Regions from separate parts of the Aminobacter sp. P4_D5 genome, predicted to be linked through region 2. Evidence: riboswitches for the same ligand, from Rfam matches in the RefSeq annotation. Region 2 holds a riboswitch; the other holds the start of a gene.
What was found. Region 2 has a riboswitch for cobalamin ahead of AC1DWF_RS25575 (TonB-dependent receptor domain-containing protein). Riboswitches for the same ligand answer to the same signal wherever they lie in the genome.

Region 1: it holds a riboswitch for cobalamin, as region 2 does, so the genes downstream of both, AC1DWF_RS16700 (ribonucleoside-diphosphate reductase subunit alpha) here and AC1DWF_RS25575 (TonB-dependent receptor domain-containing protein) in region 2, are expected to answer to the same signal.

What each region holds. Positions count from the first base shown of each region.
Region 1 covers NZ_JBFUIP010000071.1:11,247-14,447, reverse strand. Annotated here, with positions in the region: gene AC1DWF_RS16700 (ribonucleoside-diphosphate reductase subunit alpha) at 1-2,086, opposite strand, end outside; cobalamin riboswitch at 2,196-2,409, opposite strand; gene AC1DWF_RS16695 (hypothetical protein) at 2,897-3,201, shown strand, end outside.
Region 2 covers NZ_JBFUIP010000166.1:6,445-12,291, forward strand. Annotated here, with positions in the region: gene AC1DWF_RS25565 (ATP-binding cassette domain-containing protein) at 1-360, shown strand, start outside; partial or broken gene AC1DWF_RS25570 (transposase) at 974-1,184, shown strand; cobalamin riboswitch at 1,382-1,584, shown strand; gene AC1DWF_RS25575 (TonB-dependent receptor domain-containing protein) at 1,753-3,612, shown strand; gene AC1DWF_RS25580 (ABC transporter substrate-binding protein) at 3,623-4,498, shown strand; gene AC1DWF_RS25585 (FecCD family ABC transporter permease) at 4,495-5,496, shown strand; partial or broken gene AC1DWF_RS25590 (ABC transporter ATP-binding protein) at 5,496-5,847, shown strand, end outside.

The sequences.
Region 1 (3,201 bases), on a different contig from region 2:
CGTTGTAGGAGATCGCCTCCATGCTGGCGTCGGCAAAGGCCACCGCCGCGTCGGAAGCGTAGGGGATCTTCATCGCCTGCAACGCATCCTGGAAACCCATCAGACCGAGCCCGACCGGACGGTGTTGCAGGTTCGAGCGCCTGGCTTCGGGAATGGTGTAGAAATTGATGTCGATGACGTTGTCGAGCATGCGCATCGCCGTCTTCACCGTGCGGGCAAGCCGGTCGAGGTCGAGCCCCTCGGCTGCGACGTGATTGGCAAGATTGACCGAACCGAGATTGCAGACGGCAACCTCGTCCTTCGACGTGTTGAGCGTGATTTCGGTGCACAGGTTCGACGAATGCACAACACCGACATGGCCCTGCGGCGAGCGGATGTTGCAGGGATCCTTGAACGTGATCCAGGGATGCCCTGTTTCGAACAGCATGGTCAGCATCTTGCGCCACAGGTCGAGCGCCCGGACCTTGCGGAACACCTTGATGGCGCCCGTGGAGGCTGTCGCCTCGTAGCCTTCGTAGGCTGCCTTGAAGGCCTTACCGTAGAGATCGTGCAGATCGGGCGTCTCGTCAGGAGAAAACAGCGTCCACTCGCCGTCGGCCTCGACGCGCTCCATGAACAAGTCCGGCACCCAATTTGCGGTGTTCATGTCGTGGGTGCGGCGACGGTCGTCGCCGGTGTTCTTCCTGAGGTCGAGGAACTCCTCGATGTCGATATGCCAGGTCTCGAGATAGGCGCAGACCGCGCCCTTGCGCTTTCCGCCCTGATTGACGGCGATCGCGGTGTCGTTGGCCACCTTCAAGAACGGCACCACGCCCTGGCTCTCGCCATTGGTGCCCTTTATGTGGGCGCCAAGCCCACGCACCGGGGTCCAGTCGTTACCGAGGCCGCCCGAATATTTGGCGAGCAGCGCATTGTCTTTCACCGCCTTGAAGATGCCGTCGAGATCGTCGGCGACGGTGGTGAGGAAGCAGGAAGACAGCTGCGGCCGCAGCGTGCCGGAATTGAACAACGTCGGCGTCGAGGCCATGAAGTCGAAGGACGACAACAGATCGTAGATTTCGATTGCACGGGCCTCACGATCGATCTCGCGTGCCGCAAGCCCCATGGCGACACGCATGAAAAAGGCTTGAGGAAGCTCGAAACGCTTGCCAGTGGCGTGCAGGAAATAGCGGTCATAGAGTGTCTGCAGCCCGAGATACTGGAATTGCAGGTCACGCTCCGGCTTCAGTGCCGCGCCCAGGCGGACGAGATCGAAGCGGCCAAGTTCGGGATCGATCAGCTCGACCGCGATGCCGGTGGCGATAAAGTCGGCGAAATAGGAGGCATAGCGTTCTGCCATTTCGCCTTGCGTCGCCTGCTCGGACCTGCCGGCGACGAGGCTCAGTGCCTCACGCCGGAGGCGGTCCATCAGCAGCCGGGCGCTGACGAAGGCGTAGTTCGGCTCGGTCTCGACAAGCGTTCGCGCAGCCAGAATCGGCGCCAGCGAAAGCTCGTCGACCGTGATGCCGTCATAAAGATTGCGCTTGGTCTCAGCCAGGATGGTATCCGAAGAGACTGCCTCAAGCCCGTCGCACGCCTCGTCGACGATACGGGCCAGGCGTGTCTCGTCCAGCGGCAACAAGCTGCCGTCATCGGCCTTGACCTGGAGCGTCGGTGCGGCGACCTCGACACATGCCGTTTTGGTGGCAGCCCGTTCGCGCGCCCGCTCCTCGCGGTAGAGCACATAAGCGCGGGCGACCTTGTGATGCTCGGAGCGCATCAACGCCAGCTCGACCTGGTCTTGGATTTCCTCGATGTGGAAGGTGCGGCCGGCGTCTGCCCGTCGCGTGAGCGCGGCAAACACCTGCCCGGCCAGCTCGCCGACGACGTCGTGGACGCGGCGCGAACCGGCCGCCACCGGGCCCTCGGTGGCGAGAAACGCCTTGGTCAGCGCGACCGTGATCTTGGTCGCATCGAACGGTGTCACCGAGCCGTTGCGCCGAATGACCCGGTAGCCAGGTTCGGACGCGGTCTCGAAACCACCCTGGCTGAAAGCTGACTGAATCCTGTCGGTCCCGGTAGTTTGAAGTGTAGTGGTCGCCAACATCATCTTCCCCGATGGTTTGGGGCGAAGGCCTTCAGCGGACGCATGCTGAATCTCGGCCGGCGCAAGCCGGCAGAACGCAAGCGCACCACCGGGACACCCCGCCCGTGGACGTTCAAAATCTATCGCGGCAGGTCTCCTGGCTCGCAGGTCATTGCCGCTGTCTGGCCTTCCCAGCGCTCCATGGCGCCAGTGGCGTTACTCGACAGCAACTCACTGCTTACAGTTGCGGGGGCAGCACCGGCATTGCGAACTCGCTCACCGGCTTCCCTCTTAGCTTCCAAGCCTAAAACAGACTCAGAAGAACCACGACGCCTATATCTAGTATGGATGACGACGCCATTGTCAATTAATGGAGAGAGGAAATTTCAAACCTCTGAAGGCCTCCTCGAATTGTGTAGTGACCGGAGCCACTCGCTAGATCGTTTGAGTGGGGATCTTGAAACCTTGCACGATCAGGGCACGAACAAGCAAACCACCATCGAAGCGATTGCGCTGGCGATAATCAACCCCAGCGACCTGCTGATGCTAGCTGTGGGCGCGAACCCGCGAATCTCGCGTAGGTCACGACGCATAGGCGAAACTGCCGCCACTGGACGACATTGAATGGGTAAATTTTCAGACGCGCTCAGTATCCCGCGCTGCAGACGGCCGATACCAGAGCAAAAAAGTCAGAGTATTGGACATGCGATGGGCGGTCTCGCCCATTCACCTGTACTCATCCGAATGCGGGTATTGAAATGCTCAAAGGGACAGTGAATCCTGCTGGCATTGGGAAGCGCAACTTTGTGGATTCAGCTCGGGACGCAGGGCATGATCGCAACCGACTTCGAAGGCCGGCTCCGACAAGTACTTCCGGACCAATGGGAGACGATAGCGCCACTGGCAGATCAGATCAGAGAAGCTTTCGTCTCCGAGGGGTTCGACGTACCGGATATACCGAACTCAAATTTCGAGACGTTCCAGACAGGGACGGACAGCCCCATTCCGAAACAGCGCACGCACTGGCGCAACATCGTCTATAGTTGGAGTACGCTGTACAAGGCGATCCCAAACATGGTTCTGGCAGGTTCTGCCGTCACGGCCTCTCCATACCTGATCCCAGTTGCAGCTTTGGT
Region 2 (5,847 bases):
CCGCACGAACTATCGGGTGGACAGCGTCAGCGGGTCGGCATCGCGCGCGCGGTGGTGATGCAGCCGGATTTCGTGCTTGCCGATGAAGTCGTATCGGGCCTGGACGTGTCGACGCAGGCGCAGGTGCTCGCCCTAATCGCCGAGCTCAGTCGCGAAATGGGCCTCGCGGTTGCCTTCATCAGCCACGACCTGTCCGTCATTCGCGCCATTTGCGATCGGGTAATAGTCCTGGAGGGAGGCAGGGTCGCGGAGGAAGGCCCATGCAGTCGCGTTTTCGAGGCACCACATTCCGACTACACACGGTCATTGCTCGACGCCATTCCATTGCCCGAACCGACGCCTGGTTGGCTGGATACATAGGCCGGCGGACGAAGTCGATCTTTTGTCGCCTTTGGGAAAGGGCCAGCACGTTTCAGATCACCACGGTCGAGTACGAGTACCGCCTCCGTTAAGGCTTCGCGCGGCGTGGAGGGTTTCATAAGACTCAGCATGCCGTCGAGAAAGGGCAGTTGCAACGGCTGAGTGGAGGCGCAGAGAGCGCCTGATCCGAGGCCAATTGTGCGGCAAGAATTTCGAACTGTTCGGTGAACGTTATGCCGCTGAAACCCGAGGCTCTTTGCTGCCCCCCTTCGAAAACTCTTTGATCTCCGTGCGAGTCGCAATGACCGAGCACAGTGGTTAGGGATACTCGCCGGGAAGTTGGGTGGGTCGGGCAACGTCGCTATTCGAGCACGGGCTTTGGTACGTTTGGCACGAGCCCGCAACCGTAAAATTCCTATTAGATTTCATGTGAAATGCCTGATAGGCATCTATAAAAAAATTAACAGAGATGCGTAACCATCTGATTTTGCTATTTCTTCTACCGCGCCATCCGACCAATCCGCACCACGCCCAGCCATCGTGACTACGAGCGCCTGCGGACGCAGTCATGCAATTTTGGAGCTAGAAAACTGATGGGGCGTGGGGCAGCCGCATCTCGACGCGCTCGGTCCACGATCCGGTCATGGCGATGGGCATGAGCAGTATTTCCGAGAGCCAGGTCACGTGGCTGTGCGAAGAGACCACGACAAGGTCAGGCCTTCCTGGCCCGGCCAATCGAAGGCGACTGGCCGTATCTGTGGATCTACGCCACTTATCTGAACGTGCGTCGCGGCGGGCGCGTCGCATCGGTCGCTGTCATAATTCTCCGCAAATACAGAATACTATACCTGCAGCATGAAGGCCCATGCCTGGCAAATAATACAGAAAACAAGTCCCAGTTAGGCAGCAATAACTGGATTAGACCCGAATTTGACGCCTTTCAATTTGCCTACGACAAATGAGATGCACTCGCTGCAAGAATTCCGATACCCCTCCAATTGACAACTTCGGCGCGCTGGCTATTTTCCGACTCGGAATTGGTTCCGCCGAGAGGTGGATGAAAAGGGAACACGGTGAGGCCACTGGCCGAATCCGCGACTGCCCCCGCAACTGTAACCGTTGAGCCTTCTCCAACATGCCACTGAGCGCACGTTATGCGGTCGGGAAGGCGGAGAAAGGCTGAGACACGGAAGTCAGGAGACCTGCCCGTTCCAGTCACCCATGCTTTGTCCACGGGGTGCGGACAGGCGCGGTCGCTCGTGGCGGTGACATTGAAAAGTGTTGCCGCATGCGGAGGGCCGCAGGGTGAATTGCATCCCTGCACCTGCCTGCCTGCGGTTTGGAGAAACTGGCGCGCCCTAACCGCGCCACCCGAACCATTTGGGGGCAAAATTGCAGAGACTACTTATTGCCGCCGGCGCACTGTCGCTGGCACTTCCCGGTCACACCTACGCGCAAGAGCTGCCTTCATCAGGGCCGACCCTGCTCGATAGGCTGGTGATCACCACGCCTCTTCGCCGCGCAAGTTCGCTTGTGCGGGCTACCTCCTCCGTCACGGTCATCGATGAAGACGAGATCAAGGGATCGGCTGCGCCCGATCTGCCCTCGCTCCTCAAGCGCTATCCCGGCGTTTCGATCATCGGTTATGGCGGCCAAGGCTCCGCAACAAATGTCTATCTTCGGGGCATGTCCTCGGGGCAGACACTCGTGCTCGTCAATGGCGTGCGTACGGCCTCAGCCACCAGCGGAATAAGCTCGATCTTCAACATCCCGCTCTCCGCGATCGAGCGTATCGAAATCGCGAAGGGTCCGCATTCGGCCCAATACGGCGCAGATGCCATTGGCGGCGTGATCAACATCATCACCAGGCAGGGCGGCAAGTGCGACGACGGACGCGATCGCTGCGGATCGATTACAACGGGGGTAACATATCCCTGGGGAGCACATGTATCCGGCAACGTGCGTGGCCAGACGGCAGGCGGCGTTGAATACGCTGTGGGCGGCAGCCTTCTCGGCACCCAAGGCTATGACTTCACGACCCCTTTGGCATGGGGTCATGAACCCGATGATGACGGCTTCCTGCAGGGCTCGCTAAATTTCTCTGTCGCCAAATCCTACGACTGGGGGCGGCTCTACGCAGATGGCCTCTTTGCCCGTGGCCGGACGGAGTATGACAATTCGTTTCCGTCGTTCAACGAGGTCGACACCGATACCTTCGCCGGAAAGATCGGCGCCACGTTGAAGCATTCGGACAGCTGGAATTCGACTGTCGAGGTTTCCAGCGGCCTAGACCGTTCGACCAACTTCCGTGATGGTGTTGTTGGCAACAGCGAGTTTGACACGCAGCGCTTCGGAATCTTCGCATCGACGGAGAAATCCTTCGAGTTTGGGGACGCAACGCATGTCGTTGCTGGCGGTGCTGAAGCCTATCGCGAAAGCGTGGACTCGACCGTCGACTTCGGTGTCGACTCCCGCAATCTGGTCGCGGTCTTCGGGCAGTATTCGGTCGAGTATGGCGCACTCACCATCGATAGCGGCCTGCGCTATGATCACAATGAACAGTTCGGCGATGCGACGACTTACAATCTCGGTGCCAGCTGGGAAATCGTTCCGGATCTCATCGCGCGAGCGTCCTACGGCACAGGCTTCCGTGCCCCGACCTTCAACGACCTCTATTACCCGGGCTACTCGAATCCAAACCTCAAGCCGGAAAAGTCTCGTTCCTACGAGATCGGCCTGAACTGGCGGCCGACGGTCGACACGACGGTTGACGTAGCCCTCTACCAGACCTGGCTCACCGACGCGATCGCGTCCAATCCCCCAACGTACCTCCCCTTCAACGTCGCCAGAGCCAAGGTTTCGGGCGTAGAGGCTTCGGTGTCTCACCAATTCAGCGACAGTTGGAGCGGCAAGGCTACGATCGATTATCGCGAGCCAAAGAACCAAGACAACGGGCTCTACATTCCCTACCGCGACCGGTTCAAGGCCACGGCGGAGATCGGCTACCGGGCAACCGAGCAGCTCAACCTCACGGCCAAGCTGCTTTACGCCTCCCCGCGCTATGCCAATGCCGCAAACACGGTCAAGCTGCCGGATTATGTCACCGTGGACTTCACGGCCGACTATGCCTTTGATGACAGATCGAGCCTGAAATTTTCGGTCGAGAACCTATTCGATGAGCAGTATTCAACCGTCACCGACTATCGAGCGCCAGGACGGACCATCAACCTCAGCTTCACGCGCCAGTTTTGAGATGATGCGGATGTCTCCCTGCTGCCTTTCAAGAGCAAGCCTTCATCAATGGCTGTGCTCATTCGCTGGCGCGCTCGTTCTGGCGGCCTTTGCACCTGCGGCAGAAGCAGCCGACGGCCCCAGCCGCGTGGTTTCGATGAACGTGTGCACCGATCAGCTGGCCATGCTGATTGCAGACAAGGAACAGCTGCACTCGGTCTCCTACATGGCAAGCGATCCCAGCACCTCCGTTCTTTTCGATAAGGCGGCTGGGATTGCCGTCAATCATGGTCTCGCGGAGGAGGTCTTCCTGATGCAGCCCGACCTCGTGCTGGCAGGCACCTACACCACGAGAACGACGGTGGAACTGCTTCGGCGCCTGGGCATCCGGGTCGAGGAATTCGCTCCCGACAGTTCGATCGCCGACATCCGTGCGAACATCCTTCGAATGGGTAAGGTCCTCGCCAGGGAGGACCGGGCAGCCGAACTTGTCGGCGAACTCGACAAGGGCATCGCCCAGCTCGAGAAGGAACCACCCTCAGGCAAGACGGTAGCCACCTACTATGCCAATAGCTACACGTCAGGCGCCGGCACGCTGGTAGACGAGGTCGTCAAGCTTTCGGGCCTGGCCAACCTCGCGAACAAGCTCGGCCTGTCTGGAAGCTCTCGGTTGCCGCTGGAAATGCTCGTCCTCGCCCAGCCTGACCTGATCGCCGACGGAAACACGTCCTACGGGGCTCCTGCGCTTGCGCAAGAGAACTTTGTCCACCCGGCCTATCGCGCCATCGCTGCCTCAGGAAGATCGGTCACCGTACCCTCCGGCTACACGATCTGTGGTGCTCCCTTCACGCTTGAAGCGGCTCGGATCCTCCAAGCTGCGGCCAGCAACATCAGGGGAAATCCATGAGAGCCCCAATGCCCTACTATGCGGTACTTGCGGCCTTGGCGCTGGTTACTGCCTGCCTGTTTCTGCTGTCGCTGACCGTGGGCCCGGCAGCGATAGCGTTTTCCGACAGCCTCGCCGCATTGTTCTCCCCAAAGGCGGATGCGATCGCCCTGGTCATGCAGGAAATCCGCCTGCCCCGCGCTCTGCTTGGCCTGATGGTCGGAGCTACCCTTGGCCTATCGGGTGCCGCGCTCCAGGGATACCTGCGCAATCCGCTGGCTGAACCCGGGCTGATCGGCGTGAGTGCATCGGCATCGCTTGGTGCCGTGGTCGCCATCTACTCCGGGCTCACATCAGTGTTTGCCTTGGCACTTCCGCTTTCAGCGCTCGCTGCGGCGGCCGTCGCAGTCGTGGTCGTCCAGGCTTTGGCAGGTCTTCGCGGCAGCACGCTGACCATCATTCTGGCAGGTGTCGCCGTATCGAGTTTCGCAGGCGCGATGACGTCTCTAGCGCTCAATCTCTCGCCGAACCCATTTGCCGCCCTCGAGATCATGTTCTGGATGCTGGGCTCCCTGACCGACCGGTCGATGACCCACGTCTGGCTTGCGTTGCCATTCATGCTCATCGGCTGGCTGCTGCTTGCGGCGTTGGGGCAGGCACTCGATGCGCTGACCCTCGGCAACGATACCGCTGCCACCATGGGGGTCGATCTTCGTCGGGTCCAGTTTCTGGCCGTGTTAGGAACAGCGGCATCGGTAGGTGCCGCGACCGCTGTGTCCGGTGCGATCGGCTTCGTCGGGCTAATCGTGCCCCACCTGTTGCGCCCCCTCGTCGGATCGCGTCCTTCCCGGCTTCTTCCGGCAAGCGCGCTTGGCGGTGCTGCCATGCTGCTGGCGGCCGATATCCTGGTGCGCATCATCGCGCCCGGCAAGGACCTCAAGCTCGGAGTCCTCACTGCCATCGTCGGCGCGCCGTTCTTCCTATGGCTGGTCTGGCGCACGAGAAGGAAGCTCGCCTGATGCTGCTCGATGTCCATAGCCTCAAGGTCTCGCTTGGAACCCGCCCGGTCATCGATGGGATCTCCTTCAATGTCGCCGAGGGCGAGTTCATCGGCCTGATCGGCCCTAACGGTGCGGGCAAGTCGACATTGTTGCGCGCGCTGCTTGGGCTGCTTCCTGCCGTGGGGAGCGTCGCATTCGGACCTCTCGATGCGGCCAGGCTCTCCGCACGCGAACGGGCCCGTCATGCCGCTTATGTCGCCCAGGACAGGGAGATTGCCTGGTCGGTTTCGGTTGAAATGCTCGTCGGCCTTGGACGGGCCCCGCATCGCCCGAGCTTCGCGCCTTTGTCGGACAAGGACAGGGAGATCG